Regions from separate parts of the Streptomyces sp. NPDC051822 genome, predicted to be linked through region 3. Evidence: riboswitches for the same ligand, from Rfam matches in the RefSeq annotation. Region 3 holds a riboswitch; each other region holds the start of a gene.
What was found. Region 3 has a riboswitch for cyclic di-AMP ahead of ACIA8N_RS12030 (LysM peptidoglycan-binding domain-containing M23 family metallopeptidase). Riboswitches for the same ligand answer to the same signal wherever they lie in the genome.
Positions count from the first base shown of each region.

Region 1: linked by a shared signal. The riboswitch ahead of ACIA8N_RS17440 (M23 family metallopeptidase) and the one ahead of ACIA8N_RS12030 (LysM peptidoglycan-binding domain-containing M23 family metallopeptidase) in region 3 are both predicted to bind cyclic di-AMP.
Region 2: linked by a shared signal. The riboswitch ahead of ACIA8N_RS25420 (transglycosylase family protein) and the one ahead of ACIA8N_RS12030 (LysM peptidoglycan-binding domain-containing M23 family metallopeptidase) in region 3 are both predicted to bind cyclic di-AMP.
Region 4: linked by a shared signal. The riboswitch ahead of ACIA8N_RS30285 (C40 family peptidase) and the one ahead of ACIA8N_RS12030 (LysM peptidoglycan-binding domain-containing M23 family metallopeptidase) in region 3 are both predicted to bind cyclic di-AMP.

Region 1 covers NZ_JBITBZ010000005.1:21,293-28,774, reverse strand. Annotated here, with positions in the region: gene ACIA8N_RS17475 (rhodanese-like domain-containing protein) at 1-95, shown strand, start outside; tRNA gene ACIA8N_RS17470 (tRNA-Met) at 149-222, shown strand; gene ACIA8N_RS17465 (MerR family transcriptional regulator) at 364-1,104, shown strand; gene ACIA8N_RS17460 (hypothetical protein) at 1,216-1,596, shown strand; gene ACIA8N_RS17455 (PLP-dependent cysteine synthase family protein) at 1,656-2,696, shown strand; gene ACIA8N_RS17450 (MFS transporter) at 2,693-3,913, shown strand; gene ACIA8N_RS17445 (PP2C family protein-serine/threonine phosphatase) at 4,095-5,309, shown strand; cyclic di-AMP (ydaO/yuaA leader) riboswitch at 5,511-5,657, shown strand; gene ACIA8N_RS17440 (M23 family metallopeptidase) at 5,669-6,808, shown strand; gene ACIA8N_RS17435 (aldo/keto reductase) at 6,859-7,482, shown strand, end outside.
Region 2 covers NZ_JBITBZ010000009.1:59,095-66,576, reverse strand. Annotated here, with positions in the region: gene ACIA8N_RS25450 (glycosyltransferase family 2 protein) at 1-57, shown strand, start outside; gene ACIA8N_RS25445 (SurA N-terminal domain-containing protein) at 138-782, shown strand; gene ACIA8N_RS25440 (nucleoside triphosphate pyrophosphohydrolase) at 802-1,770, shown strand; gene ACIA8N_RS25435 (globin domain-containing protein) at 1,775-2,974, opposite strand; gene ACIA8N_RS25430 (cytochrome P450) at 3,073-4,356, shown strand; gene ACIA8N_RS25425 (transglycosylase family protein) at 4,451-5,539, shown strand; cyclic di-AMP (ydaO/yuaA leader) riboswitch at 5,798-5,971, shown strand; gene ACIA8N_RS25420 (transglycosylase family protein) at 5,975-6,688, shown strand; gene eno (phosphopyruvate hydratase) at 7,078-7,482, shown strand, end outside.
Region 3 covers NZ_JBITBZ010000003.1:318,782-326,263, reverse strand. Annotated here, with positions in the region: gene ACIA8N_RS12030 (LysM peptidoglycan-binding domain-containing M23 family metallopeptidase) at 136-1,128, opposite strand; cyclic di-AMP (ydaO/yuaA leader) riboswitch at 1,133-1,321, opposite strand; gene ACIA8N_RS12025 (tyrosine-protein phosphatase) at 1,684-2,496, shown strand; gene ACIA8N_RS12020 (DUF6126 family protein) at 2,570-2,734, opposite strand; gene ACIA8N_RS12015 (helix-turn-helix domain-containing protein) at 2,770-3,399, opposite strand; gene ACIA8N_RS12010 (aspartate aminotransferase family protein) at 3,473-4,858, opposite strand; gene hpnH (adenosyl-hopene transferase HpnH) at 4,890-5,912, opposite strand; gene ACIA8N_RS12000 (hypothetical protein) at 5,920-6,594, opposite strand; gene shc (squalene--hopene cyclase) at 6,594-7,482, opposite strand, start outside.
Region 4 covers NZ_JBITBZ010000012.1:129,309-136,790, forward strand. Annotated here, with positions in the region: gene ACIA8N_RS30250 (class I SAM-dependent methyltransferase) at 1-62, opposite strand, end outside; gene ACIA8N_RS30255 (VOC family protein) at 73-417, opposite strand; gene bioD (dethiobiotin synthase) at 472-1,218, opposite strand; gene ACIA8N_RS30265 (adenosylmethionine--8-amino-7-oxononanoate transaminase) at 1,247-2,527, opposite strand; gene bioB (biotin synthase BioB) at 2,533-3,828, opposite strand; gene ACIA8N_RS30275 (8-amino-7-oxononanoate synthase) at 3,972-5,159, shown strand; gene ACIA8N_RS30280 (ATP-binding protein) at 5,337-5,774, shown strand; gene ACIA8N_RS30285 (C40 family peptidase) at 5,916-6,392, opposite strand; cyclic di-AMP (ydaO/yuaA leader) riboswitch at 6,395-6,526, opposite strand; gene ACIA8N_RS30290 (hypothetical protein) at 6,917-7,222, opposite strand; gene ACIA8N_RS30295 (ATP-dependent Clp protease proteolytic subunit) at 7,230-7,482, opposite strand, start outside.

The sequences.
Region 1 (7,482 bases), on a different contig from region 3:
GCGAGGGCTTCGCGTACGAGACCTGGGAGGGGCCCGCCGAGAAGGCCGCGGACCCGCTCACCGCACCCGTCGACTCCGACGACTGCGGTTGCTGACGTAAACCGATTTCGTGATTGCCCCGCCCGTAGCGTAGAGTCAGGTTTACCGACGCGGGGTGGAGCAGCTCGGTAGCTCGCTGGGCTCATAACCCAGAGGTCGCAGGTTCAAATCCTGTCCCCGCTACTCAGTAGCAAACGAAGGCCCGGATCCAGTCACTGGATCCGGGCCTTCGTCGTATGCCCCGTGTGCCCCCAGCGACGTGCCCCCGCGTGGCGTCGCTCGGCGCTTGACCTTGACGCGACGTCAAGATTTAGCGTTCTCGGTATGGAGTGGTCGATCCAAGAGATCGCCAAGAAGGCCGGCACCACCAGCCGCACCCTCCGGCACTACGGAGAGCGCGGACTGCTGGAGCCGAGCCGGATCGGCGCGAACGGTTACCGGTACTACGACCAGGCGGCGCTCGTGCGGCTGCAGCGGATCCTGCTGCTGCGCGAGCTGGGGCTCTCGTTGTCCGCCATCGCCGAGGTCCTCGCGGGGCAGCGGGACACGACCGCCGCCCTCCGCACCCATCTCGCCCTCCTGGAGCAGGAGCGCGAGCGCATCGGACGCCGGATCGCGTCCGTGCGGACCACTCTCCACAAGACCGAGAACGGAGAAGAACTCATGGCCGACGAAGTGTTCGACGGTTTCGACCACACGGTGTACGAGGAGGAGGTGTCCGAGCGCTGGGGCCGCGACGCGTACGAGAAGGGTGACCGCTGGTGGCGGTCGCTCGACGCCGACCGGAAGAAGGCGTTCATGGACGAGCAGGCCGGCATCGCCCGCGACTTCGCGCGGGCGCTGAAGGACGGCCTGGCGGCCGGCAGCGAGGAGGTGCAGGCGATCGCGCGGCGCCAGGTCGACTGGCTGTCGCACACCACGGCCCCGAGCAAGGAGTACGTGATCGGCCTCGGCCGGATGTACGTCGACGACCCGCGCTTCACCGCGAACTACGACAAGCACGGGGAGGGGACCGCGGTCCTCGTCCGGGACGCGCTGGAGATCTACGCGGAGCGGAACCTGTAGGCAGCCGCCCCCGCGGCACCCGCGGCAAGCACTGCCCGAAGTAAACGGTGGCCGAATCCGGGCCCACGTCTTTGCGGAGCCACACTTCCCCACCGTAGTCTCACGCGCACCATGAGTGACGAGCGTGTGAGCGATGTGAACCGGCGGGCGCCCGCCGTTCTCGTCCTGCTCGCGCTCCTCGCCCTCCTCGTGAGCGTCTGCCACGGCTCCCACGGGCACGTCCTGCCCACCCCTTACGGCACGACCACCGTCTCCGCCCCCGCGCTGCCGCACGGCTGCGAGCGGTCCGGCGAGGCGTGGTCCTTCGACGCGCACCTCCCCGCGCAGAGCGCCGCCTCGCAGCTCGCCGTGCCGGACGCCGGCGGAGCCGTGACCCTGCCGTACGAAGCGGACCACCGCACCGATCCCCGCGCGCGCTGCGTACGGGGCAGGGCGGGGCCCGGCCCCGAGCCGGGCCGTCTGCTGATCGCCCTCGGAGTGGACCGGAACTGAACCGGGTCCCGCCCTCGCGTGACCAGGTCTTTTTCGCGTACCACCCCAAGGACGTCCCCATGAACAACCTGCTGTCCGGCAGCAAGACGCCCGCCGCCGAGCAGACCGTCGGCAACACCCCCGTCCTGTGGACGGACGACGGCTACTGGGCCAAGCTCGAAGGCTTCAACTTCGGCGGCATCAAGGACCGCGCCGCCCTCTACATGGTCGAGCAGGCCCGCCGCCGCGGTGAGCTGCGGCCCGGCGCCCCGATCGTCGAGTCGACCTCCGGGACCCTCGGTCTCGGCCTCGCCCTCGCCGGTGTCCTCCACGGGCATCCGGTGCACGTCGTCACCGACCCCGGTCTCGAACCGATCGTCGAGCGGATGCTCGTCGCCCACGGTGCCCAGGTCCACGTCGTACGCGAGCCGAGCGCGCTCGGCGGCTGGCAGCAGGCCCGGATGGACCGGGTCGCCGAGCTGCTCGCGGGGCTCGACGGGGCCTGGTGGCCCAACCAGTACGGGAACCCCGACAACCCCGACGCGTACGCCGGGCTCGCCGCCGAACTGTCCGGGCAGCTCGACCGGATCGACGTCCTCGTCTGCGCGGTCGGCACCGGGGGCCACTCGGCCGGGATCTCCCGGGCCCTGCGCGCCACCAGCAGCCCCGCCCTCGAACTGGTCGGCGTCGACTCCGTCGGGTCGACCGTCTTCGGCCTGCCCGCCGGGGAGCGGCTGATGCGCGGGCTCGGCTCGTCCATCCACCCGGGCAACGTGGACCACGGGGCCTTCGACGAGGTCCACTGGGTGGGTCCCGCGGAGGCGGTACGGGCGGCCCGCCGACTGGCCTCGCGCCAGTTCGCGACCGGGGGCTGGAGCGTGGGCGCGGTCGCGCTCGTCGCCGGGTGGCTGGCCCGTACCCGGCCGCGCGGGACGCGGATCGCGGCCGTCTTCCCCGACGGGCCGCAGCGGTACTTCGACACCGTCTTCAACGACGAGTTCTGCTCGGCGCACGGCCTTCTCGACGGGCCCGTACGAGAGGACCCGGCCGGGTACGAGGCGGGCGCGCCCGTCGAGGGCTGGACCCGCAAGGCCATGGACCGGGCGGGGCTGGGCCGTTGAGCACCACGACGGCCGCTCCCCGGGGCGGGGTGTGGAAGCGGAGCCGTACCTTCGAACCGGCCGTACGGCTCCTCTTCCTCAACCAGCTCACCATCAACCTCGGCTTCTACATGCTGATGCCGTACCTGGCCGCGCACCTCGCGGACGGGCTCGGCATGGCGGCCTGGGCCGTCGGCCTCGTCCTCGGCGCCCGGAACCTGTCCCAGCAGGGCATGTTCCTCGTCGGCGGGGCGCTCGCCGACCGGCTCGGCTTCAAGCCGCTCATCGTCGCCGGCTGTGCGCTGCGGACGGCCGGCTTCGGAGCCCTCGCGTTCGCCCAGTCGCTGCCGATGCTGATCGCCGCCTCGCTCGCGACCGGTCTCGCGGGGGCGCTGTTCAACCCCGCCGTGCGGGCCTGCCTCGCCGCGGAGGCCGGAGAGGAGAGGAGGGTCGAGGCCTTCGCGCTGTTCAACGTGTACTACCAGGCGGGCATCCTCCTCGGGCCGCTCCTCGGGGTGGCCCTGACAGGGGTGTCGTTCCGGCTGACGTGCCTGGTGGCGGCGGTGCTGTTCGCCGTCCTCACCCTCGTACAGCTCCGGTACATGCCCGTACGGGGAGGGGGGACGGCGCCGACGGGGGATGAGCGTGGCCAGTTCCGTACGGTGCTCGCGCACCGCACCTTCTGGCTGTTCTCGCTCGCGATGACCGGCTCGTACGTCCTGTCCTTCCAGGTCTATCTGGCGCTGCCGCTCGCGGCGGGCGGCACAGGGCTCACGACCGCCCTGTTCGTCGTCTCGGCCCTCGTCGCGCTCGTCGGGCAGCTGCGGATCACGGCCTGGTGCAGGCGCCGGCTGAGCCGGGAACGGTGTCTGGTCCTCGGGCTCGGTCTGATGGGCGGGGCCTTCCTGCTCCCGGCGGCCCTGGGCAGGGGCCCGGTGGGGCTGCTGCTGTGCGCGGCGGTGCTGGCCGTCGGGAACGCGGTGCTCTACCCGTACGAGATGGACACCGTCGTGGCCCTGTCCCGGGGGCGCTGGGTGGCCACCCACTACGGGCTCTACAACACGGTGTGCGGGATCGGGATCACCCTCGGGAACCTGGGGACGGGCGTGCTGCTCGACGTAGCCGGCTGGTCGGCGGTGCCATGGCTGGTGCTGTGCGCGGTCGGTCTGGGGTGCGCAGCCGCGATGGCCCTCCTGGCGCGGGGCGGGCGCCTCGCGGAGGGGGCGACGAAGGACTGAGCCCTCCGCTGCGAGGGGCTGAGCCCTCCGGGGCGGAGGACTCAGCCCTCACCTTCAGGGGGCCGCCGCCCGGTCCGTACGCCAGTCGGCCCCGTGGGAGTCGCCGCCCCCCGCGGCGGCGGCCACCCTTGAAGGGCGCGGTGCGGACCGCGGCCGGTACGGACCGGGCAGGAGAGCACAGGTGGGGCACCCCCTAGGAACGGTCGGCGGTGGGCGGCGGCGGGACGGCGAGGGCCGCCGGTCGTACGGGCGGGCCCGGCGGTTCATCCGCGCCCTGCCGCCCCTGGTGATCGCCGGCGGGGTCGTGTTCGACCTGTCTACCCCGCCCGCGTACACCGCGGCTCCGCTCTTCTCCGCGGCCCCGCTGATCGCCGCGCCGTTCTTCTCCACGCTCACGACGCTCCTCACCGGGATCGCCGCCGTCCTCGCCTCCGTCGGGCTGCATCTCTACAACGGCACCGCCGCCGAGATCCCGACCCTCACCGAGACCCTGACCGTCCTCACCGTGTCCGCGCTCGCCCTCCTCATCAGCCGGGTCGTGCGCCGCAGCGGCGAGCGGCTCGCCTCGGCGCGGGTCATCGCGGAGACCGCGCAGAAGGCCGTGCTCCCGACGCCCGCCGAGCGGATCGGCGGGCTGCAGTGCGCGGCTCGTTACGAGGCGGCGCAAGCGGACGCGTTCATCGGCGGCGACCTGTTCGCCGTCCAGGACACCCCCTACGGGGTGCGGCTCGTGGTCGGCGACGTCCGGGGCAAGGGCATGGAGGCGGTCGAGGCCGTCGCCGTCGTCATCGGCGCCTTCCGCGAGGCGGCCGAGCAGGAGCGGAGCCTGGAGGGTGTGGCGCAGCGCCTCGAACGGGCGCTTGCCCGCGAGGGCACCCGGCGCGACGGGCTCGACGCCTTCGAGGGGTTCACCACCGCCGTCCTTGCCGAGATCCCGCGCGGCGACGGGAACGGCACCTTCGACGGTTTCGTAAGGGTCGTCAACCGCGGGCACCCGCCCCCGCTGATGCTGTACGCCGACGGGCGCCTGGACACGCTCGAACCGACCGAGTCGGCGCTGCCCCTCGGCATGGGCGATCTGGCGACGTGGCCGGACCGGGCCGAGGGGCGGCCGTACCCGCCGGGCGCGACGCTGCTCTTCTACACCGACGGCCTCTCGGAGGCGCGGAACGCGGCGGGTGTCTTCTACGACCCGGGGGAGCGCCTCGCCGGCCGGATCTTCCCGGGGCCCGAGGAACTGCTCGACGCGCTCGTGGACGACGTACGGCTGCACACGGGCGGCGGGTCCACGGACGACATGGCGCTCCTCGCGCTGAGCCGCCCCGCGGCGGGGCAGCCGGAGCGGCGCCGGACGATGCCGGTGGTGCCGCCGAACGGATCCCGTCACGGGCCGTAGTCGACAGGTGTCCCTGCGATAACAATTGACTCAACGTCAGGTCGCGGCGGTTTGCGTGGCCGTTGTTGAAGGGGGGTCAACTCGGGCTATTCTCCCCCAATTCAATGAATGATCAAGAGGAACGGCTTGGAATAGGGACCCCCTGTCTATTAACGTTCGATAACGCAGTGCGGTCGTCCCAGCCGTCGCAAGAGGCGGCACCGTGCGCACGCGCCGAATCCTGAAAAGGAACCGGGGAACCACTACTTGGGGTGAATCGGGCCCGTCGCACCTGTGCGAACGTGCCCGTAGGAGACCTTCCTGCTCCGAACCCGTCAGCTAACCCGGTAGGCGAGAAGGAAGGAAAGGAGCGCGCCCTAGTGGCGTCCAACACTCCCGTACCCGAAGCCCCCTTCGATGCCTTCGGTGGTGGTGCGGGTCCCGCCGCCGCCCCGGACACCGAGTGGAACCCCAGCGAGGAGTCCCTCCGCGCCCAGAGCCGCTCCGGCGGCCGGCACCGGGTCGTCAAGCAGCGCTCCAACTTCGCACGCTCCTCCACCGTCCTCGGCGTCGGCGTCATCGCGGCCGTCGGCGCGGGCGGCCTCGCCACCGCGCAGGACAAGCCGCCGGTCGCCATATCGCTCCCGGACCTCCCGGACCTCGGCCTGCCGGACGCCCACGACCTCCCCGGCGTCGGCGACCTCCTTCCCGACTCGGACGCGGAGATGGAGACCGCGAGCGCGGCGGGCTCCAACCCGAACCCGCTCACCGCCGCCACGTACACCACGCCCGACACCGAGCAGGGCGCCACGGCAGGGCAGGCCGAGGCCACCGCCCTCACCGCCGGCACCGCCGACGCGGGCGAGGCCCTGCGCGCCCGCATCCTCCAGCAGGCCGAGCAGCAGCAGGCCTCCGCCGACGCCGCCGACATGGCCGCGGCGGAGAAGGCGGCTGCCGAGAAGGCCGCCGCGGAGGCCGCGGCCAAGGCCGACGCCGCGGAGAAGGCGGCCGCGGAGGCCGAGGCGGAGGCCAAGGCCAAGGCCGAAGCGGAGGCCAAGGCGAAGGCGGAGGCGGAAGCCCGGGCGAAGACCGAGGCCGAGCGCCTCGCCCAGCTCGCCGCGAGCTACTCGATGCCGCTCTCCTCGTACTCCCTCACCGCCACCTACATGCAGTCCGGCTCGATGTGGTCCTCCGGCTACCACACGGGCCTCGACTTCGCCGCCCCCACCGGCACCCCGCTCAAGGCGGTCCACGGCGCCACCGTGAAGTCGGCCGGCTGGTCCGGCTCCTACGGCTACCGGATCGTCCTGGAGCTGGAGGACGGCACCGAGGTCTGGTACTGCCACCTGTCGTCCATGACGGTCGGCGTCGGCCAGACCGTGGGCACCGGCGAGACGATCGGCCGCGTCGGCGCCACCGGCAACGTCTCCGGCGCCCACCTCCACATGGAGGTCCACACGCCCGGCGGCGACGGCATCGACCCGGCGTCCTGGCTCCGCTCCAAGGGCCTCACGGTCTGACCGGTTCACGTCGCGGAATAGCTCCGGCGGCGGAGAGAGTTGACCGACTCATGACCTCTCTCCGCCCGCTGGGCAGCTCGGACCTCCACGTCTTCCCCCTCGCCCTGGGCGGCAACGTCTTCGGGTGGACCGCCGACGAGGCGCAGTCCTTCGCCGTCCTCGACGCCTACGCCGCCGCCGGCGGCAACTTCGTCGACTCCGCCGACGTCTACTCCGCCTGGGCCGAAGGCAACGAGGGCGGCGAGTCCGAGACCGTCATCGGCCGCTGGCTCGCCTCCCGCGGCAACCGCGCCGACATCGTCGTCGCCACCAAGGTCGGCGCCCACCCCCGCTTCAAAGGGCTCTCCGCCACGACCATCAAGGCCGGCGCGGAGGAGTCGCTGCGCCGCCTCGGCACGGACCACATCGACCTCTACTACACGCACTTCGACGACGAGTCGGTCCCCGTCGAGGAGATCGTCACCGCTCTCGACCAGCTCGTGAAGGACGGCAAGGTGCGGGCGGTCGCCGCCTCCAACATCTCCCCCGAGCGGCTCCGCGCCTCCCTCGACTTCGCCGAGACCGAGGGCCTGGCCCGGTACGTGGCCCTCCAGCCGCACTACAACCTGGTCTCCCGCGAGACCTATGAGGGCCCCCTCCAGGAGACCGTCGATCAGTCCGGGCTCTCCGCCGTC
Region 2 (7,482 bases), on a different contig from region 3:
CGGGCCGACACCCGGCATGCAGGTGAGTCGTTGTGGGAAACAGTCGCACCGAAGTAGTGGCTCCGGCCCCGGCGACTCCCTAACATCGATCACCGCAAGGTCGTTCAACTGACGCACGACCAGCCCGGGAGGCTCCTTTGCACCGCCGCACTGCGCTCACCGTCTCCGCCGCGCTCCTCGCCGCGGCCCCGCTGCTCACCGCCTGCGGCAGTGACGCCCACCCAGGAGCGGCAGCCGTCGTCGGCGGCGAACGGATCGACGTCTCCAGCCTCCAGGCCCAGGTGGAGGACGTACGGACCGCCCAGGAACGCTCCCCGCAGGCCGCCCAGCTCGTCCAGGCCAGCGGCGACCTGTCCCGGCGCAAGCTCAACGTCATGATCTTCGACCGGGTCGTCGACAAGGTCGCCGCGGACAACGGCGTCACCGCCACCCGCGCCGAACTCCAGCAGACCAGGACCGCCTTCGTCCGCGAGAGCGGCGGCGAGGAGCGGCTCGCCACCGCCCTCCTCCAGGAGCAGGGCGTGGCCCCGGGACAGATCGACGACGTCGTCCGCCGCAACGTCCTCATGAACAAGATCGCCGCCAAGCTCGGCGTCACGGACACCCCCGACGGCCAGAAGAAGATGACGGACGTCTTCTCCGCCGCCTCCAAGGCCCTCGCCATCGACGTGAACCCGCGCTACGGCGCCTGGGACGACGCCCAGGTCCGGCTCTCCGCCACCACCGCGCCCTGGCTCCGCCAGATCAGCCAGGACCCGGCCGCCGTCCCGGCCGGTGCCTGAGGCGAGGTAGTTTCGAGGGGTGACATCTGAGAGCCCCGGCCGCATCGTCCTGCTCACCGCCAGCCACCGCGTGGCACCCGGACTCCTGTCCTGGCCCGCCTGGCAGGCGCTGGGCGCCGCGGACCGGGTGCTCTGCCCCGACGAGCACCACCCCCAGCTGCCGTACCTGCGGGACGCCGGGATCGCCGTCGAGCACCTCAGGCCCACCGCCGAGGAACTCGTCGAGGCCTGCGCCGGAGGCCGGACCGTCCTGCTGCTGCCCTCCGGCGAGGGCGACCGGGCGCTGACCGACGGCCTCGCCCGGCTCGCCGGCTCCGGCCGCCACTCCATGCCCGACCTGGAGCTGCTGCCCGGCTCGTACGACCTGCCCGGCGCCCGGCTCCTCGACCTCGTGCAGATCATGGACCGCATCCGGCGCGAGTGCCCCTGGTCCTCGCGGCAGACGCACAAGGGACTCGCCAAGTACGGCATCGAGGAAGCGTACGAACTCGTCGAGGCGATCGAGGAGGGCGACCGGGAGGAGCTCCGCGAGGAGCTCGGGGACGTCCTGCTCCAGGTCGTCTTCCACGCCCGGATCGCCGAGGAGGACCCGGAGGAGCCGTTCTCCGTGGACGACGTCGCCGGCACGATCGTCGAGAAGCTGATCCACCGGCACCCCCACGTCTTCGGCGACGCGACCGCCGAGACGCCGGAGGAGGTCAAGGCCCACTGGCTGCGGACGAAGGCCGTCGAGAAGCAGCGGGAGTCCGTGACCGACGGCGTGCCGCTCGGACAGCCGGGGCTCGCGCTCGCCGCGAAGCTCGCCGCCCGGGTGCGGACGGCCGGCCTCGACGTACCGCTGCCGGAGGGCGAGGGCATCGGGTACGAACTGCTCGGCCTCGCCGCACGGGCGGAGGCGGCCGGCGTCGACCCGGAGGCGGCCCTGCGCGCGGCGGCCCGCACCTACCGGGACGCGATCCGCGCCGCGGAGGGCGTGAAGTCCGCCTGAGGGATCAGGCCTCGCGCGGGACGCGGGCGGACGGGTTGTGCCAGAGCGGGGCCGGCGGGCCCAGGATGTGTTCGGCCGCGGAGTTCGGACGGACCGTGAAACGGCCCACCGGCGGCAGCGTGTCGTGGTGGATCCGCGCCGGGTCCGTGCCCAGGTCCACGAGCGCCTCCGCGACCTCCGTCAGGAAGGCCGGGGGCCCCGCGAGGTAGACGTCGTGCGCGGCCCAGTGGACGCAGGCCCGCAGCGACTGCAGAAGCCGCTCCGTCGCCTGGTCCTTGCGGTGACCGGGCGCCGAGGTGATGTAGGTGACGCTGAGACCGGGCAACAGCTCCTTCAGCCGCTCCGCGTCCCGCCGCCCGTACAGGTACTCCTTCGCGCGCGCCACGACGAACAGCCGGCCCTTCAGATCCGGCTCGGCCTCCGCCGCCTGCCTCAGCAGCGCCCGCACCGGGGCCCAGCCCGTGCCCGCGCATATATAGGTGCGGAGCCCGCCCGGCCCCGTCCGCGCGGTGAGGGCGCCGCCGGGCGCGCTCAGCCGCAGGATCTCGCCGGGAGCCGTCTCCTCGACGAGCGCCGTGCTCATCGCGCCGCCCGGGATCCGGCTCACGTGCAGCTCCACCGTGCCGTCGGGGCGGGGCGCGTCCGCGAGGGAGTAGGTGCGCCAGACGCGCGGCACGCGCAGCGAACTGACGCTGACGTACTGGCCGGGGAGGTACGGCAGGGGCTGACGGGGCCGCAGGGTGAGGACGGCCAGGTCCGCGCCGAACCGTTCGTGCCGCACGACGTCCGCGTCCCACCAGGCCGGCTCCCCGGCCCCGGCCGCCTCGGCGGCGCCCGCCAGCATCAGATCGGCGACGTGCCCGTACGCCTCCGTCCAGGCCTTCTCGGCCTCCGGGGTCCAGGCGGATCCGGCGGCGTGCGCGAAGGCGGCGAGCAGGCTCGACCCGACGGCGGAGTAGAGCGCGGGGGAGGCGAGGAACTTGCGGTGGTCGCGGCCCAGCTGCCCCAGGTAGGCGGCGAGCCCGGGGGACTCCAGGTGGGTCACCACGTGCGTCAGCGCGGCGAAGAGACGGTCCCGCTGGGGAAGCATGTCCTCGGGGAACAGCTCGCGCACGGCGGGGTTGTTCCAGAAAAGATGCGAATAGAAGAAGGCGACGGCGTGTTCGGCCCGTCTCTCGACGACCGCGAACGTGCTTCTGAGCATCTGAGGATCCACTGACAAGAATCTAAGGCACGCCTCCCCTCCTTGATCACAGGATCTCCACACACCTCACCTTCCGGACCGCCCTGTACGGTCGGGGGGTGAGCACCACCCCCGCCTCCGAGCCCGCCCCCGACCTCTTCACCTGGGAGTTCGCGAGCGACCCCTACCCCGCCTACGCCTGGCTGCGTGAGCACGCGCCCGTGCACCGGACGACGCTTCCGAGCGGCGTGGAGGCCTGGCTCGTGACCCGGTACGCGGACGCCCGACAGGCCCTCGCGGACCAACGGCTCTCGAAGAACCCGGCGCACCACGCGGAGTCCCCGCACGCGAAGGGGAAGACGGGCATCCCGGGTGAGCGCAAGGCCGAGCTGATGACCCATCTGCTCAACATCGACCCGCCCGACCACACCCGGCTGCGGCGCCTGGTCTCGAAGGCCTTCACTCCACGCCGGGTCGCCGAGTTCACCCCGCGGGTGCAGGAGCTGACCGACCGGCTCATCGACTCCTTCGTCGAGAAGGGGAGCGCCGACCTCATCCACGAGTTCGCCTTCCCGCTGCCCATCTACGCCGTCTGCGACCTGCTCGGCGTGCCCGAGGAGGACCAGGACGACTTCCGGGACTGGGCCGGGATGATGATCCGGCACGGCGGCGGTCCTCGGGGCGGGGTCGCCCGATCGGTGAAGAAGATGCGCGGCTACCTCGCCGAACTGATCCACAGGAAGCGCCTCGATCCGGGCGACGACCTGATCTCCGGGCTCATCAAGGCGTCCGACCACGGCGAGCACCTCACGGAGAACGAGGCCGCCGCGATGGCCTTCATCCTCCTGTTCGCCGGGTTCGAGACCACCGTGAACCTCATCGGCAACGGCGTGTACCAGCTGCTGCGCCACCCCGAGCAGCGCGAACGGCTCCAGGCCTCGATCGCGGCGGGGGAGACCGGTCTCCTGGAGACGGGCGTGGAGGAACTGCTGCGCTACGACGGACCCGTGGAGATGGCCACCTGGCGGTACGCGACGGAGTCGCTGACCATCGGGGGGCAGGAGATCCCGGCGGGTGACCCGGTGCTCGTGGTGCTCGCCGCCGCCGACCGGGATCCCGAGCGGTTCGACGGGCCGGACACGCTCGACCTCGCACGGCGCGACAACCAGCACCTCGGGTACGGGCACGGCATCCACTACTGCCTCGGCGCACCGCTCGCCCGCCTTGAGGGACAGACCGCGCTCGCCACCCTGCTGACCCGCCTGCCGGACCTGCGGCTTGCCGCGGAGCCGGGTGAACTGCGGTGGCGCGGGGGGCTCATCATGCGTGGATTGCGGACGCTTCCGGTGGAGTTCTCCCCTTCCGTACGGGTCCAGAAGCCTGACAGCGTGTCAGAAATGTGATCTTCGCGTGATCGTGAGGCCATCGACTTGTGACGAGCGTTCGAATACCGCTACGTTCGCCGCTGTCTCAGCCGTCACGCGAAAGGCCCCTCCTATGCGTTCCGGGAACGGACGACACCGTCGCCCCCGTCAGGCCCCCGCCCTCGTCGTCGCCGCGGGCGTGACCGGATCCGCCATGGCGCTGCCGCTGCTCGCCACCGGATCCGCCTCCGCCGCCGACGCGGCCACCTGGGACCGGGTCGCCGAGTGCGAGTCCGGCGGCCAGTGGAGCGCCAACTTCGGCAACGGCATGTACGGCGGGCTCCAGTTCACCCAGGACAGCTGGGAGCGGCACGGCGGCCTCGTCTACGCGCCCAGCCCCGACCTGGCCAGCCGCGCCCAGCAGATCGCGGTGGCCGAGAAGGCGCTCGCCCAGGGCAGTACCGAATGGGCCACCTGCGCGCCGATCGCCGGCCTGACGAACGACGGCAGGTCCACCGGCGTGGACCCCGGCCCGACCGCCGTCCCGAAGGTGCCCACGGGGCCGGTCGCCGAGTCGAACAGGACCTCGGGACTGCCGGAGGGCTCCACCGGCTCCGTCGCCACCGAGGACGCCGCGAAGAAGAGCGCGAAGAAGGTCACGCCTTCCGCCCCCGTCACGCCTTCCGCTCCCGTCACGCCCGTCTCGCCGACGGCGCCCGGTTCCACCGCGCCGACCACCCCGGTGAGCCCGTCCGCGCCGGCCGACCCGAGCGCGCCGACCACTCCGGTCGCGCCCGATTCCTCCGTCAAGCCCGGTACGCCGGTCACGCCCGGCGCGCCGACGGATGACGTGTCGTCGGCCACGCCGGGAACCGGGAAGCACCGGGGCGATGCGGCACCGGAGGAAGTCGCCAAGTCGGACACTTCATCCGAAACGGGTCGACATGCCTCATCTGTCAACGAGCTGACCGAAAAGCCCGTCGCCGCGACTCCGGTTGGCGACGCGAAGGATTCGGACGCAACGGACACTCAGGGCACTTCGGACGCGTACACCGTCCAGCCCGGCGACAGCCTGTCCGACATCGCGCGGCAGAACGAACTCGCCGGAGGCTGGACCGCCCTCTATGACGCCAACCGCCAGACGGTGGGCCTCGATCCGGACCTCATCCTCCCTGGTCAGAGCCTCGACCTGACGGACGGTTCGGCCGCGAAGGCCGAGTGATTCGGGGGCGTATGTCCGGTTCTGGGCAAGTGAGACATGGGTCTCTTCGCCCCAACTGGCGTGTCCTGCCCGTGACCTCCGCCCCCGTCACCTCTCACCTGCGTAAACGCCCCCCACCGGAGGGCAAGTAGGGGCGATATTTCCGCAATACGCCTCTTTGAACTTTCGGTGGGTCTGTGTCTACGGTCTTAACCGCTCGCCACCGCGGGCCCCGTCGACCGAAACGCCGAATCCTGCCGTCGGCCGATGGGAACAGTCGTCGCGCAAGCGCCGAAGGCAGGAGTGGGGGACCCAAGGTAAGTGCCGGTCCCGGCCGTTGAGAAAGACGGCCGATGACCGGCTTGGGGTGAAGCCGCGTGCTAGGACACGCGGCCGGGCAACTTTCCGGCCCGAACCCGACAGCTCACCTCACAGGCGTCGGTGAGGAGAATTTCCATGCTGTTTTCCGGTAAGGGCAAACACCGCCGCCCCTCCAAGGCCACCCAGGTCGCCACGCTCGTCGGCGTCACCGGTGTCGCCGTCGCCGCCCCGCTGATGACCGCGGGCACCGCCTCGGCCGCCACGGCCTCCGAGTGGGACCGCGTCGCCCAGTGCGAGTCCGGCGGCAACTGGTCCATCAACACCGGCAACGGCTACTACGGCGGCCTGCAGTTCTCCGCCTCCACCTGGGCCGCGTACGGCGGCACCGCCTACGCCTCGACCGCCAACCAGGCGTCGAAGTCCCAGCAGATCACCATCGCCGAGAAGGTCCTCGCGGGCCAGGGCAAGGGTGCCTGGCCGAGCTGTGGCGTGGGCCTCTCCAACGCCCCCTACGGCGGCGGCACCGCCGAGCAGAGCCCCGCCCCGGTGCGGCCGGCCGAGCGCCCCACCCGCAGCGAGCCGCGCCAGGCCGCCAAGAAGGTCGTGCCGCAGCAGGCCGCCAAGAAGGTCACGCCGCAGCAGACCGCCAAGAAGACCGTCACCACCCCGACCGGCAAGAAGGTCAAGAAGGGTGACGGCGAGTACAAGGTCACGGCCGGCGACACCCTCAGCACCATCGCCCAGAAGCAGGGCGTCGACGGTGGCTGGGCCGAGCTCTTCGACCTGAACAAGGACGTCGTCGAGAACGCCGACCTGATCTACCCGGGCCAGCAGCTCCACCTGAGCTGAACCCGGCGGTTCGCGTGAGTCCGGCGGCTCACGCGATCCCCACGACCCTCCCGCGGTGACCACCCCGGTCCGGCGCGCCTCTCCCCCCGTGCGCGCCGGACCGGGGTTCCGCCGTTCCCGGCCCGGCCGTTTCGCGGTCCTTCTCTTTCTTCGCGGTCCTTCTCTCTTCCGGATCGGTCCGTTTTCGCGTCCGGCCGTGTCCGTCGAGGGTTACCGTCCAGTAGATCTGGGGCCCTTCGTCCCGACATGCGTGCCCTTGGGTCCTTTTTCGTCCCAGGGGGCGGGCGCCCGGCTGGCCGGAGCCTCCGAGCCGGTTAGGCTCTTGTCGCAAGGCCGAGCGACCCTGCACCGGCCATGCGTCACATCCAGCGTCACATCCCAAAAAGGAGATGCTCGTGCCGTCCATCGACGTCGTCGTAGCCCGGGAAATCCTGGACTCCCGAGGCAACCCCACGGTCGAGGTCGAGGTCGGCCTCGACGACGGCAGCACCGGCCGTGCTGCTGTTCCGTCCGGCGCCTCCACCGGTGCGTTCGAGGCCATCGAGCTTCGCGACGGTGACCCGAACCGCTACCTGGGCAAGGGTGTCGAGAAGGCCGTCCTCGCCGTCATCGAGCAGATCGGCCCGGAGCTCGTCGGCTACGACGCCACCGAGCAGCGCCTGATCGACCAGGCCATGTTCGACCTGGACGCCACCGAGAACAAGGGCTCCCTCGGCGCCAACGCCATCCTCGGCGTCTCGCTCGCCGTGGCCCACGCCGCGTCCGAGGCCTCGGACCTCCCGCTCTTCCGCTAC
Region 3 (7,482 bases):
ACGGGTGATATATGCCACCGATAAAGAATTTGCCAAGCCGGAATAGAAGGGGGACGGGAACACACCGGTGGCCCGGCACAGGAGTGCCGGGCCACACGGGAGTTGACGCGCGCGCGTCGGGAGGACCCGTCGGCGTCAGATGGAGACGCCGTGCTGGCGGAGGTAGCCCAGCGGGTCGATGTCCGAGCCGTAGCTCGGCGAGGTGCGGATCTCGAAGTGCAGGTGCGGGCCGGTGGAGTTGCCGGTCGAGCCGGAGAGGCCGATCTGCTGTCCACCGGTCACGGCCTGGCCGGACGAGACGGCGAGGGAGGAGAGGTGGGCGTACTGGGAGTAGTTGCCGTCGGCGTGCTGGATGACGACCTCGTTGCCGTAGGCGCCGCTCCAGCCGGCCGAGACGACCGTGCCGGCGCCGACGGCGCGGACGGTGGTGCCGGAGGAGGCGATGAAGTCGGCACCGGTGTGGTAGCCGGAGGACCACATGGAGCCGGAGGCGCGGTACGGGGTGGAGACGCCGCCGCTGACCGGGGCGACCCAGCCGGAGGAGGTCGACTCGCCGGCGGAGCCGGAGGAGGTCGAGGCGGCGGGGGCCGAGGACTCCGTGGTGGCGGCGGGGGCGGCGGGGCGCTCGCTGCCGCGGGAGGCGCGCGGGGTGTCGCCGTTCTTGGCGGAGGACCCGGCGGAGCTCTTCTGGGTGCTCTTCGGAGCGGCGGCCTTCTTGGGCGCGGCGTTCTTCGGGGCGGCGGTGCTCTTGGCGCCGAGCGTGAGCTTCATGCCCGGCAGGATGAGCGAGGGGTCATCGCCGACGACCTGGCGGTTGTCGGCGTACAGCTTCTGCCAGCCGCCGGTGACGTCGTGCTCGGCGGCGATCTTCGACAGGTAGTCGCCGGGCACGACGGAGTACGTCTTCGGCGCGGCCTTCGCGGCGGCGGGCGCGGCCTGGACGGCGGCGGGGGCCGCGACCTGGACGGCGGCGGTGACGGCCTGGCCGGGAGTGGCGGCCGGGGCGGCGTGGGCCCCGGTGGCACCGAGGAGCGGGAGGGCGACGACGGCGCCTCCCGTACCGGCGGCGGCGATTCCGCGGGTCAGACGGTTGGACGTGGTGCGGCGGTGCTTACCCTTCGCGGGCATGGCGAATTCCTCTCCGGCGCCTGCGAGGTGAGCTGTCGGGTTCGGACTGGAGATGCCCGGCCGCGTTCTCACGCGGCTTCACCCCGAGCCGTCCTGCGTCGCGGGACCGGCGTACTTCCGTGGGTCCCCCGCTCCTGCCACGCATGGGATGAGTGGAATTCCGGACGGTGGCAGGATTCGGCGGTCCGACCGGATTGACGGTGACGCTAGACGAGCGGGGTCGGCACGAACAAGCCGCTGTTTTCCACCGGCTTTCCCCGCCCCGACTTTCGCCCCGAATTCCGGTCACCCTCCGTGGATGACGGTCCTTCGATTTCCCTTTTCCGCACGGCAATTGGTCCGGGCCTTCGGCCACGATCCGTCACCTTTATGACCCTGCTCACGCGCCGGGGCTCATCTCGCCTGTAAACAGGGCGCGTTATACCCAAGGCCTCAATACGGACAGATCGCCCATTCCCGTCCAGGGGGGTGCGCCGTCGCCGCCCCGCCTGGATGATTGCCCCCGGAACCGATCTCACGTCGGGACACCCGAACGTCGACCACCCAGGAGCATCCGTGACGCAGCAGCTGCCGCCCGTCGAACTGAACGAACCCGAGCTCGCCGAGGTCCGCAACTTCCGGGACGTGGGCGGCCTGCCGACGACGGACGGGCGCGCCGTGCGCCCCGGACGCCTCTTCCGCAGCGGCCACCTCGCCCACGCGACCGAGACGGACGCCGCCTTCCTGGACTCGCTCGGCCTGCACACCGTCTTCGACTTCCGGAACGCGGCCGACCGCAGGATCGAGGGCCCCGACGTCGAGCTGCCCGGCGTGCGGAACGTGAACATCCCGCTCAACGATCCGGCCGACGGCAAGGAGTTCTGGAAGCTGGTCCGCGACGGCGACATCGAGCAGCTGCGGGGGATCCTCGGCGACGGCAAGGCCGCGGCCCGGATGTCCGACTCGTACCGGAAGATGGTGGTCGAGCGGACCGCGGAGCACAGCCGGATCCTGCACTCCATGGCGGAGGACAGCCTGCCCGCCCTGATGCACTGCGCGGCCGGCAAGGACCGCGCCGGGCTCTCCATAGCGATCACCCTGCTCGCCCTCGGGGTCGAGCGGGAGGCGATCGAGGCCGACTACGTGAAGTCGAACGACCCGCACCGCCGCTACAAGGTGCGCCGCAGCTCCACCGCGCCGGACGCGATGTCGCCCGAGGTGATGGAGCTGCTGAGCCCGCTCTTCGACGCGCGGGTCGAGTACCTGCGGGGCGCCTTCGAGACGATCGAGGCGACCTGGGGCTCGGTGGACACCTACCTCGCGGAGGGCCTGAAGCTGGCCCCCGAGACCCTTGAGCGCCTCCGGGAGCGCCTGCTCACCGAGGCGTGAGCGGGCCGCCCACCAGGTCGCCCTCCGGGCCGGGCGCCCCTACGGCTCCGCCCGGCCCGCCCCCCTCCCCGTCCTACTGGTTCTGCCCGCCCAGCATGAAGAGCAGGTAGAGGAACCCGGCGAAGAGGTGCCCTGCGACCAGGTAGGCGAACAGCCGGAGCACCAGCCCCCTGGGGAACTTGCCCTCCCCGCGCTCCTCACCGGTGGCCGGTCGCGACTTGTCGGAGATCTCGGACATATCGATCCTTTCGAAGGAATGCAGGGCCACGGGGCTCAGCGCCGGTGCGGGGTCCCGTCGCCGAGGCACAGCTCAGCCGCGGGACTCTGCATCAGGGTGTGCACGAACAGCAGCTCCGCCCCGCCCGGGGTGGCGGCGCCGATCCGGTGCGGGGTGAGCGAGTCGAAGTGCGCGCTGTCGCCGGGGTCGAGGACGTGGACGGTCTCGCCGAGCGCGAGCCGCACCCGGCCCTCCAGGACATGGATCCACTCCTCCCCCGGGTGGACGCGCACGATGTCGGCCCGGGTGGCGTGCGGCACGTGGACCCGCAGGCACTGAAGGGCGCGCCCCGCGCCGCCCACCTGGCGGTAGATCCAGCCGTCGGCCTCGACGGGTTCGGAGCGGCCGGCCCGGACGACGGGGTCGCGCTCGGGGAGCGCCTCGCCGAGCAGCTCGGAGACCGTCGTACCGTAGACGCGGGCGAGGCCGAGCAGCATGGGCAGCGAGGGCTGGCGGTTCCCGGTCTCAAGCCGCGACAGATGGGCCGGCGAGAGGCCGGCCCGCTGGGCCGCGGCCTCCAGGGTGAGTCCCCGCCGCCGGCGCAGGGCCCGCAGCTGCGGGGCGACGTCGGGCAGGTCGGCGGGGGTGGCAGGGTCCGGGGAAAGGGCCCCGGGGACGTGGTCCATGCGTCCATTCCGCCAGCTTCGTGCCTCTGAGGCAAGTTTCTTGCCTCAGAGGCAAAAGCCGTCGGAAAAGCGGTCAGCGCTGCGCGACCGCCTGCTTGACCAGTGTCCTCCCGAAGTCCCACATCAGCCCGCCGCCGCCGTGGGCCTCGTCCATGACCGCGGTGAAGGCGGTGACGAAACGGTCCACGTCCGCCTCGTCGATGATCAGCGGCGGGATCAGCTTGATGACCTCCAGGTGGTCCCCGGAGACCTGGGTGAGGATGTGGTGCCGCTGGAGCAGCGGCACCACGACCATCTGGGCGAAGAGACCCTTGCGGGCCGCCTGGAGCATCGTCCAGCGCCCGCGGAGCCCCAGCGAGGACGGCCGGCCGAACTCGATGCCGATCATCAGGCCGCGGCCGCGGATCTCGTGCAGGAGTTCGTACCGGGGCACGAGCTCCTTCAGCCGGTCCGAGAGCAGGTCGCCGATCCGGCGGGCGTGTGCGACCGTCCCCTCGTTCTCCATGACCGACAGGACGGCGAGTCCCGCGGTCATGGCCTGGGCGTTGGCGCCGAAGCTCGCCGAGTGGACGAGCACCCGGTCCATCGACGAGTAGACCTTCTTGAAGATCCAGTCCTTGCCGAGGGTGGCGCCGACCGGCACGTACCCGCCGGAGAGCGCCTTGGCGACGCAGACCAGGTCCGGTTCGACACCCTCCTCGTGCTGGTACGCGTAGAAGTCGCCGGTCCTGCCGAGCCCGGTCTGCACCTCGTCGGCGATCAGCAGCGCCCCGTGCCGGTGCAGCAGCTCCTGGGCGGCGCGCAGGAAGCCCGGCGGGGCCTCGTGGACCCCCTTGCCCTGGATGGGTTCGACGACGAAGGCGGCCACGTCGCCCCCGCGCAGCTCCCGCTCCAGGGCGTCGAGGTCGCCGAGCTCGATCGCCGTGTCGGGCAGCAGCGGGGCGAAGCCGTCCCGGAAGCCCTTCTCGCCGTTGACCGAGAGGGAGCCGGTGGTCAGGCCGTGGAACGCGTGGGAGCAGTAGAGGACCCTGGGCCGCCCGGTGGCGTACCGGGCGAACTTGAGGGCGGTCTCCACGGCCTCCGTGCCGCTGTTGCCGAAGAAGACCCGGTCGAGGTGCGGGCTGTGGGCGAGGAGCCGCTCCGCGAGGAGTCCGGGCAGCGGCTGGCAGTCGAAGCGGGTGAGGTCGGCGAGCTGGGCGTCGAGGACGTCGTGGAGGGCCTTGCGGACGACAGGGTGGTGCCGTCCGAGGCCCATCACGCCGAAGCCGGCGAGCATGTCGAGGTGGTCGACGCCGTCGGCGTCCCAGAAGTGGGCACCCTCGGCCCGCTCGTACACCTTGTCGAAACCGATGGTATGGAGCATGCGCGGCAGCTGGTGGTTGAGGTACCTGGCGTGCAGCTCGTACCGCTCGCCGCCGCGCTCGGCGAGCAGCGCCCGCACGTCGAACTCACCCTTCACGAGACGCCCGTCCTCACCCTTCACGAGGCACTCACCCGTTGTTCCCCGAGACGGTCTCCCTGACCGCGCGCAGGGATTCCTTGAGGGAGCCCATGGTGGCGAGGACGGCGGTGGGCTCGTAGCCGCAGTGCGCCATGCAGTTGGCGCAGCGGGGGTCCTTGCCGCGGCCGTACTTGTCCCAGTCGGTCTCCTCGATGAGTTCGCGGTACGTGGGCACGTATCCGTCGCTCATCAGATAGCAGGGGCGCTGCCAGCCGAAGAGCGAGTAGTTCGGAATGGCCCAGGCGGTGCACGGGAAGTCCGCCTTTCCTTCCAGGAAGTCCAGGAAGAGCGGCGAGTGGTTGAGCCGCCAGCGGCGCCGGTTTCCGCCGGCGAAGGCCTTCCTGAACAGTTCGCGGGTCTGTTCGACGCCGAGGAAGTGCTCCTGGTCGGGGGCCTTCTCGTACGCGTACGCGGGCGAGATCATCATCTCGTCGACCTGGAGGTCGTCGTTGAGGAAATTGAGCACCTCGATGATGGTCTGCGGGGTGTCGGTGTTGAAGAAGGTGGAATTGGTGGTGACGCGGAAGCCGCGTCGCTTGGCCTCCTTGATGGCCGCCACCGCCTCGTCGAACACGCCTTCCTTGGCGACGGATTCGTCGTGCCGCTCGCGCAGGCCGTCGATGTGCACGGCGAAGGCGAAGTACGGGGACGGGGTGAAGTCCGCCAGCTTCTTGCGGAGCAGCATGGCGTTGGTGCAGAGGAAGACGTACTTGCGCTTGGCGACCAACTGGCGCACGATCTCGTCGATCTGCGGGTGCATCAACGGCTCGCCGCCGGCGATGGACACCATGGGGGCGCCGGACTCCAGGACGGCGCCGACCGCCTGGGCGACCGGCATGCGCTGCTTGAGGACACCCGCGGGGTGCTGGATCTTGCCGCAGCCCTCGCACTTGAGGTTGCAGGCGAAGAGCGGTTCGAGCTCGACGATCAGCGGGAACTTCTCCCGCTTGCGGAGCTTCTGTTCGAAGAGATAGGTCCCGACCCGGATGGACTGACGGAGCGGCATGGCCATAACTCGTTCACCTCCTGGGGAGCAGCAAAGAACGGTGCCATTCGAAGAATGCGGGAAGGACGGCACGAAGGACACGGAAGGCCGATATTCCCCCGCGTACCGTGCCGATCCGGACCAGCTCATGTTCTGGAGCGTCCACGACCACCCGGACGGCCGCAACCGGGCGGGCATCCGGCCCCGCGCCGGCGCCCGGGAGGGCTCCCCGTGCCGTGCGCAGTGTCGCCGCGGACTCCATGTCGACGGCGATCGCCCCGGTGGCCCGCAGGGCGGCCCGCTCGGGGCCGCGCACCACGTGGTCGGAGCCGGTCAGCGGCCCGGTGTGGACGGCCCGCCCCGGTACCGCCTTGACCAGGGCCTTCACCAGGAGCTCCGTGCCGCTGCAGGAGGTCGTGCCGTCGGGGCCGCGGGTCTCGTCCGCGACGACCAGGTCCCCCGGGTGCATGCCGGGGGCGAGCCCCGCGCAGAAGCCGGAGGCGATGACGGCGGCGTCCCGCCACCGCTCCTCGCCGAGCGTCCGGGTGACCGCCCGGCGGGCCCGGTCGGGTCCCATGCCCGTACGGAGCACGGTGACCGCCCCGGGGGCGCCGCCACGGTCGCCGCTGCGCAAAGCGAGCTGCTCGATGCCGAGCGCGCAGGCGATGAGCAGCGGCGGCGGGGCGGCGGGGTCCGGCTCGCGGCCCATCAGCGCTCCTTGCCGGGCGAGGGTTCCCCGTACACGTAGCGTCCGAGCGCCGTGAGGGGGAAGACCTGCCGGTAGAGGTGGTAGTTGATGGAGAAGTCCCAGGGGAAGCCGGTGCCGGTGAAGTACGACTCGTCCCAGGAGCCGTCCTCGCGCTGGGTCGCGGCGAGCCAGGCGACGCCCCGCCGCACCGGCTCGGAGTCGCGCTCGCCGGCCGCGAGGAGGGCGATCAGCGCCCAGCCGGTCTGGGAGGCGGTGGAGGCGCCGCGCCCGATCCACCCCGGGTCGCTGTAGGAGCGGAGGTCCTCGCCCCAGCCGCCGTCCTCGTTCTGCACGGACCCGAGCCAGCCGACGGCCCGGCGGACGGCGGGATGGGAGACGGGCAGTCCCGCGGCGGTCAGCGCGGGCAGCACGGAGCCCGTGCCGTACACGTGGTTGACGCCCCAGCGGCCGAACCAGGCGCCGTTCGGCTCCTGTTCGGCGAGCAGCCACTCGACTCCCCTGCGGGTACGGGGGTCCTGGGCGAGGCCCTCGTACGCCAGCATCTCCACCACGTGGGCGGTGACGTCGGCGGAGGGCGGGTCGATCACCTCGCCGAAGTCGCAGAACGGCAGCTTGTTCGGGAAGACACTGGTGTTGTCGGCGTCGAACGCGCCCCAGGCGCCACCCCGTGACTGCATGCCGAGCGTCCAGCGGGTGCCCCGGGCGACGGCCGCCTCCACCCGTGCGGGCTCTGGGTGCCGGACCCTGCGCAGGGCGAGCACCACCTCCGCGGTGTCGTCGATGTCGGGGTAGTTGTCGTTGTGGAACTCGAACGCCCAGCCGCCCGGCGGCAGTTCGGGCCGCCGCACGGCCCAGTCGCCGGTCCTGGTGATCTCCTCGTCGAGCATC
Region 4 (7,482 bases), on a different contig from region 3:
AACAGCGGATGGTGGACGCGGGGAGAGACGTTTCCCGGCCCGACCGGGGGTGGCGGTGTCATGGGAACCACCTCAGCCTGTCACGAAGCAGAACTCGTTGCCCTCCGGGTCCCGCATCACCTGGAAGGCGCCCTGCTCGTCCTTCATGAGGTCGCCGACCCGGGCCGCGCCGAGGGACAGCGTCTCCTCGGCAGCCCGGTGCGGATCCTCCACCCGGAGGTCGAGATGGAGCCGGTTCTTCACCGACTTGCCCTCCGGCACCCGCTGGAAGGCCAGCCGCGTGAACCCCGGCGGGTCCACGTACGACCAGTCGCCGCTCCGGTCGACCGGATCACCGCCGAGGAGCTCCGCCCAGAAGCGGACGAGGACGGCGGGGTCGGCACAATCGAAGACGATCTCCTGCACGGAAGCACGCATGCCTCCAGCCTACGGAGTAGCCACCCCGGGGACCACGGTTCCGGGCGCGACGGCTTAGGGCGCCACGCTTCCGGGCGCCACGGGCCCGGGTGCGAACCGCTCCCCGAACTCCGCCGCGTCCCACGTACCGCCGAGCGCGGGACCCAGCCAGCCGCCCGCGGCCGCCCGGAACTCCGCCGGGTCGAGCGCCCCCGACCCCTCCGGTACGGCGCCGAGCAGCGGCGCGCCCGCCGCCTCCGGCAGATCGGCCAGATTGCAGCGCGCCGCCAGGTCCGGCGCCGCCGGCCAGCTGCCGACCACGACACCCAGCTGCTCGATCCCGCGGGCCCGCAGCGCCTCGGCCGTCAGGGCCGTCGAGTTGAGCGTCCCGAGCCCGGCCGGGGCCACCACCAGGACCGGTGCTCCGAGCAGCGCGGCCGCGTCCGCGAGCGTGCCGCCCTCCGCGTCGAAGCGGACGAGCAGACCGCCCGCGCCCTCCACGAGGACCAGGTCGTGCGAGGCAGCCAGCTTCCGGGCGGCCTCGGCGACCTCCAGGGCCCCGACCGGGGCGAGCCCGGCCCGCCGGGCGGCCGTCCCCGGAGCCAGCGGCTCCGGGAAACGGCCCAGCTCGGTGGAGGCCACGGCGCCCGAGAGCCGCACGACCTCGTCCGCGTCGCCGCGCTCGTCGGGACCGATACCCGTCTGCGCGGGTTTCAGGACGGCGACCGACCGGTGCGCGGCGGTGGCCACGGCGGCCACCGCCGCCGTCACCACCGTCTTGCCGATCTCCGTGCCGGTCCCGCTGACGACGACGATTCCCACTGACCTGCCCGTCCTTCCGTTCACATGATCATCCTGCCGCTGCCGCCGCGCGTACCGCGGCGCAGATCCGGGCCACGTCCTCGTCGCCCGACACGTACGGCGGCATCGTGTAGATCAGGTCCCGGAACGGGCGCAGCCACACGCCTTCCCGGACCGCCGCGCGCGTCGCCGCGGCCATGTCGACCTCGTGGTCGAGCTGGACGACCCCGATCGCGCCGAGCACCCGCACCTCGCGGACCCCCGGCAGCTCGGCGGCGGGCGCGAGGCCCGCCCGCAGGCCGGCCTCGATCCGCTTGACCTGGACCTGCCAGTCCTGGGAGAGCAGCAGGTCGATCGAGGCGAGGGCCACCGCCGACGCCAGCGGGTTGCCCATGAAGGTCGGCCCGTGCGCCAGCACGGGGACCTCGCCACGCGAGATCCCGTCGGCGACGCGGCTCGTGCAGAGCGTCGCCGCCATGGACAGGTAGCCGCCCGTCAGGGCCTTGCCCAGGCACATCACATCGGGGGAGATCCCCACCTGGTCGGCGGCGAACAGCGTGCCCGTCCGGCCGAAGCCGGTGGCGATCTCGTCGAGGACGAGCAGGACGTCGTGCGCGTCGCAGGCCTCCCGCAGCACCCGCAGGTACTCCGGGTCGTGGAAGCGCATCCCGCCCGCGCCCTGCACCACCGGCTCCACGATCACCGCGGCCACTTCGTGCGCGTGCTTACCGATCTCGGTCCGAAGCAGCTCGGCGTACGACTCCTCGTACGCCGCGGGCGGGGCGTCCACGAACACCTGCCGCTGGAGCACCCCCGTCCACAGCTCGTGCATCCCGCCGTCCGGGTCGCACACGGCCATCGGCTGCCAGGTGTCCCCGTGGTAGCCGCCGCGCCAGGTGAGCAGCCGCCGCTTCTCGGGGCGGCCGAGCGAACGCCAGTACTGCAGGCACATCTTGACCGCGACCTCGACGGACACGGAGCCCGAGTCGCTGAGGAAGACGTGCCGCAGCGGCTCGGGGGTGATCTCGACGAGCCGGGCGGCGAGCCGCACGGCCGGCTCGTGCGTGAGCCCGCCGAACATGACGTGGCTCATGCGCTCCAGCTGGTCGCGGACCGCCGCGTTGAGCACCGGGTGGTTGTAGCCGTGGACGGCCGACCACCAGGAGGACATGCCGTCGACCAACTCGTCCCGGCCCTCGGAGGGTTCGGCGAGCCGGAGGCGTACCCCGGACGCGGACGCCACGACCAGCGGGTCCGTACGTCCCGGCATCGGGCCGTACGGGTGCCAGACGTGCGCCCGGTCCAGGGCGATGAGTTCGTCGTTGCTCACAGCCGTCACGCGTTCGGGGCGAGGTCCGTACCGGCGCCGCGGCGACGCACCGCGACCAGGTCGGTCCTGGCACCGTTCGCGGCCGCCGCGCTCTCCGCCGCCCCGGTGGACACGGACGCGGTGGACGCGGTCTCGGTGGACACGGACGCGGTGGACGCGGTCTCGGCGTGCCCGCCGCAGGGACCGCACCCGCCGCCGGAGTGCGAGCCGCAGCCCGCGCCCTCCTCCGCGTCGTGCGAGCCGCAGCCGGCCGACGCCTTGGAACCGCAACCCCCGGCCCCCGCCGCGAGGGCGTCCGCGCGGTGCTTCGGCAGCGTGGTCGTGCCCGCGCCCTCCACATCGAAGCCCGCGTCCGCGATCATGTCCAGGTCGGCCTGGCCGGCCTGGCCCTCGCTCGTCAGGTAGTCGCCGAGGAAGATCGAGTTCGCGATGTTGAGCGCCAGCGGCTGCATCGAGCGCAGGTGCACCTCACGGCCGCCCGCGATCCGTACCTCGACGTCGGGGCAGACGAACCGCACCATCGCGAGGATCCGCAGACAGCGCTGCGGGGTCAGGTTCCACTCCTTGGCGAGCGGCGTCCCCTCGAAGGGGATGAGGAAGTTGACCGGCACGGAGTCGGAGTCCAGCTCGCGCAGCGCGTACACGACGTCGACGAGGTCCTCGTCGCTCTCGCCCATGCCCGCGATCAGACCCGAGCAGGCCGACAGACCGGCGGCGTGCGCCTTCTGCACGGTGTCCACGCGGTCCGCGTAGGTGTGGGTCTTGGTGATGCCGCCGTACGTCGCCTCGGACGTGTTCAGGTTGTGGTTGTACGCGTCGGCGCCGGCGTCCTTCAGCCGCTCCGCCTGGCCGTCCGAGAGCAGACCGAGGCAGGCGCACACCTCGACGCCCTCGTTCTGCTCCTTGATCGCCTCGATGGTCCTGCCGACCCGCTCGACGTCCCGGTCCGTCGGACCGCGGCCGCTCGCCACCAGGCAGACCCGCTTGGCGCCGCCGGCGACACCCGCCGCGGCGGCCTGGGACGCCTCGTCCGGCTTCAGCCACGTGTACTTGAGGATCTCGGCCTTGGAGCCGAGCCGCTGCGAACAGTAGGAGCAGTCCTCGGGGCACAGGCCGGACTTCAGGTTCACCAGGTAGTTGAGCTTCACCCGGCGCCCGAACCACTGCCGGCGCACCTTGCCGGCCGCCGCCACCACATCGAGCAGTTCGTCGTCGGAGGTCGCCAGGACGGCGAGCGCTTCTTCACGGGTCGGCAGCTCGCGCCGCAGCCCCTTCTCCACCAGCGTGTTCAGCAGGTCCATAAGGGCTGATCCTTGCCTACCGCCCACCCCCGGGCCAAGGAGGATCCGAACAAACGCCCCCGAACGAGGTGTGTGGATGACCACATCCCGGCCACGGCATCCTGCGGTTAGGGTCTGTGCGCTGCCTACAAAAGGATCGCCGCATGCCACAGGCCGACGACGCACGGGCCGCGGGCCCGCGCCGTACCGCGTTCGACTGGACCGACGCCGAGGCGCGCCGCCGGGCGGATGCCGGTCTCGTCCGTACGCTGCGGCCCCGGGCGGCCGAATCCGACCTCCTCGACCTGGCGAGCAACGACTACCTCGGCCTCACCCGCAGGACCGAGGTCACCGAGGCCGCGGCTGAGGCGGCCAGGCGCTGGGGCGCCGGCTCGACCGGCTCGCGGCTCGTCACCGGCACCACCCGGCTGCACACCCGCCTGGAGCGCGAACTCGCCGACTTCTGCGGTTTCGAGGCGGCCCTCGTCTTCTCCTCCGGCTACACCGCCAACCTGGCCGCCCTGACCGCCCTCGGCGGCCGGGACTCCCTGATCGTGTCCGACGCCTCCAACCACGCCTCGATCGTCGACGGCTGCCGCCTCGCACGCGCCGAGACGGCCGTCGTCCCGCACACCGATCCCGAGGCCGTCGCCAAGTCCCTGGACGCGCACCCGGGGCGGCGGGCCCTGGTGGTCAGCGACTCCGTCTTCTCCGTCGACGGCGACAAGGCCCCGCTGACGCGGCTCGCCGCGGCCTGCCGCGAGCACGGGGCGGGGCTCGTGGTGGACGACGCCCACGGCCTCGGCGTCCTCGGCGAAGGGGGCAGGGGCGCCCTGTACGAGGCCGGGCTCGCGGGCGACGAGGACGTCGTCGCCACCCTGACCCTCTCCAAGTCGCTCGGCAGCCAGGGCGGTGCCGTCCTCGGCCCGGCCCGGGTGATCGAGCACCTGGTGAACACGGCCCGCACCTTCATCTTCGACACCGGGCTCGCCCCGGCCGCCGCGGGCGGCGCGCTCGCCGGCCTCCGGCTGCTCGGCGCGGAGCCGGGCCTCGCCGGGCGGGCCCGTACCGTCGCCACCACGCTGTACCGGCTGCTCACGGAGGAGGGCCTCACCGCGGCCCGGCCCGACGCGGCCGTCGTCTCGGTGCGCGCCCCCTCCCCGGAGGCGGCGCTGCGCTGGGCGGCGGACTGCCGCGCACAGGGCCTGGTCGTCGGCTGCTTCCGTCCTCCGTCCGTACCCGACGGCATCTCGCGCCTGCGCCTCACGGCCCGCGCCGATCTGACGGACGCGCAGATCGAGCGCGCGGTGGCGACGATCCTGCGCACGGCGCCCGCGGTCCCGGAGGCGTGACGGCGGGCGATCCGGGGGAGGGCCCAAAAGCGTTCCGAGGCAGCAGAGTTCACCGCTTCGGGCGACAGATGGGGACATATCTTGGTGGAACGCGGCCCGGCGCGGCACGATCGGTGGCACTCTGACGCGAAGCGCGATCCGGGGCAGCGGCCCCGGCGGGAAAGGGACAGCGTCGCCATGGCAGATCACCAGGAAGCATCCGTCACGCTGCCGAGCGACCCCGCCTCGGTCCCCACGGCCCGGAGGTACGTCGCGGACGTCCTCACCGGCTGGGGCCTCGACGGCGCCGCGGACCTCGCTGACTCGGTCCGCGTGATCGTCTCCGAACTCGCCACCAACGCCGTTCTGCACACCCTCGGCCAGTCGCCGACCTTCACGGTCGAGATCCGCCTGGAGCGCGAGGAACGGCTCCACATCGGCGTCACCGACAGCCACCCCCGCCGGCCCAGGCGGCTTCCGGCGGCGGTCCAGCAGGACAACGGCCGGGGCCTGGTCATCATCCGTGTGCTCGCGGCGGAGGCGGGCGGCCGGCTCTCGGTCACACCGACCGAGGACGGCGGCAAGACGGTCTGGATCACCGTCCCGTGGACCGTGTCACCCGTCGCGAGGTGTTGACGGGGTTTTCGTATACGGGTCTTCCCGGTGAGCGCGGGAGTTCCGGGTGCGTGCGGGTCCTCCGGGCGAGGGGGTACGGCGGGCGAGGGGGTACGGCGGCGCCATCGCACCCCTCACGAACGGACCGCTATCGGCGCCGGATCACCGGACGCGGCCGTAGTAGACCTTCGACGACCAGATCTTGTCGAGCTTCACCCAGGAGCCCGTCTTGGGCGAGTGCCAGATCTTGCCGCTGCCGGCGTAGATGCCCACGTGGTACACCCTCCCGCCGGAGTGGAAGAAGACCAGGTCCCCCTGCTGCCTGCTGGAGGCGGAGATGTGCCGGGTGGTGTTGTACTGCTGCTGCGCGGTGCGGGGCAGCGACTTGCCCGCCTTCTTGTACGCGTAGAGCGTCAGCCCGGAGCAGTCGAACCTGGTGGGTCCGGTGCTCCCGTACCGGTACGGGGCTCCCTTCTTGGACGCGGCGACGCTCAGTGCCTTGTTCGCGTGCGTGGTGGCTGCCTGGGCCTCCGATGCCGCACCTGGTGCGAGCAGCGTGCCGCCGACGGCGGCGAGGGTGAGAGCCGAGACGGCTCCGGCCCGGGACAGCAGGGACGGGACGTGCATCTGCGCGGTCATGCGCAACCCTTCGTCAGCCGCCTGCGAAGGATGACCTGTCGGGTTCGGGCTGGCGAAGATGCCCGGCCGCTGACGCGGCTTCACCCCAAGGGACGGCCCCGCTGCCGGAACAGCGCGTACGCCCCGTAAAAATCGGGTCCTCCACTCCTGCCGATCCACTCCTGTCGACCAGACGTCCGGGACAGCGGCAGGACTCGGCGTCCGCCCGGACCGCCCCGCCGCGGTGGCGGGGGCTTGTCGTCGACAGGGATCTTGACCCACACAGAGGTCGAAATCCGAGCTGAAACGGCGATATGTGAGGCTCCTCACGACTGATCCATACGGGTGGACAGGATGGTTTCGTGATCGTCGGAGGTTTGGCCGACGAGCCCCGCACCAGGGGTGGAACGCCCCGTTCGGCCAGATGCGTGCACGTGATGTGCAAGTCACCCGGCACATATGTCGACTCGTCGACTACGCCGAACGGGGGAGCGATTCTGCGGTGCGCGTCGGCCGTACGGCCCTCGACACGACGCGCCGGAATGTCAACTCGCCTGCGCGTCGCGGACAGTGACGCGGCCGGTCCTCCGCTCTCCGTCCAACACCCGCAGGGCGCGCGCCAATGTGTCCGCGTGGACCTCGTGCTCGCCCCGCATATGCATGAGCGTCAGGGCCTCACGCAGCGCCTCCGCCCTTCCCACCAGGGCTTGTGCCGCTCGCAGCGCTCCATAGGTATGCGTACCTCTGGATGGATTGATCTTCCCGAGGAGGTCGGCGACTTCGAGGTACGCGTCGACGAGTTCACCCTCGGCCCGCGTCAGGGCGGGCAGGGGCGGCAGTTCCGGGACCACGGCCGCCTCACCGCGCCGTGTCGCCGGCGGCGGCCGCCCGCCTGCTGGTGACGACGTGGTCGACCAGGCCGTACGCGACCGCCGCCGACGCGTCGAGGACGGTGAGACGGTCGAGGTCGGCGTCGATCCGCTCCCGGTCCTGTCCCGTGTGCTCGGCGAGCATCCCGGCCATCAGCGAGCGTTGCCGGAGCAGTTCGCCCGCGTGGATGTCGAGGTCGCTGAGCTGCCCCCGCAGCGGCTCCTCCACGGCGGGCTGCCGG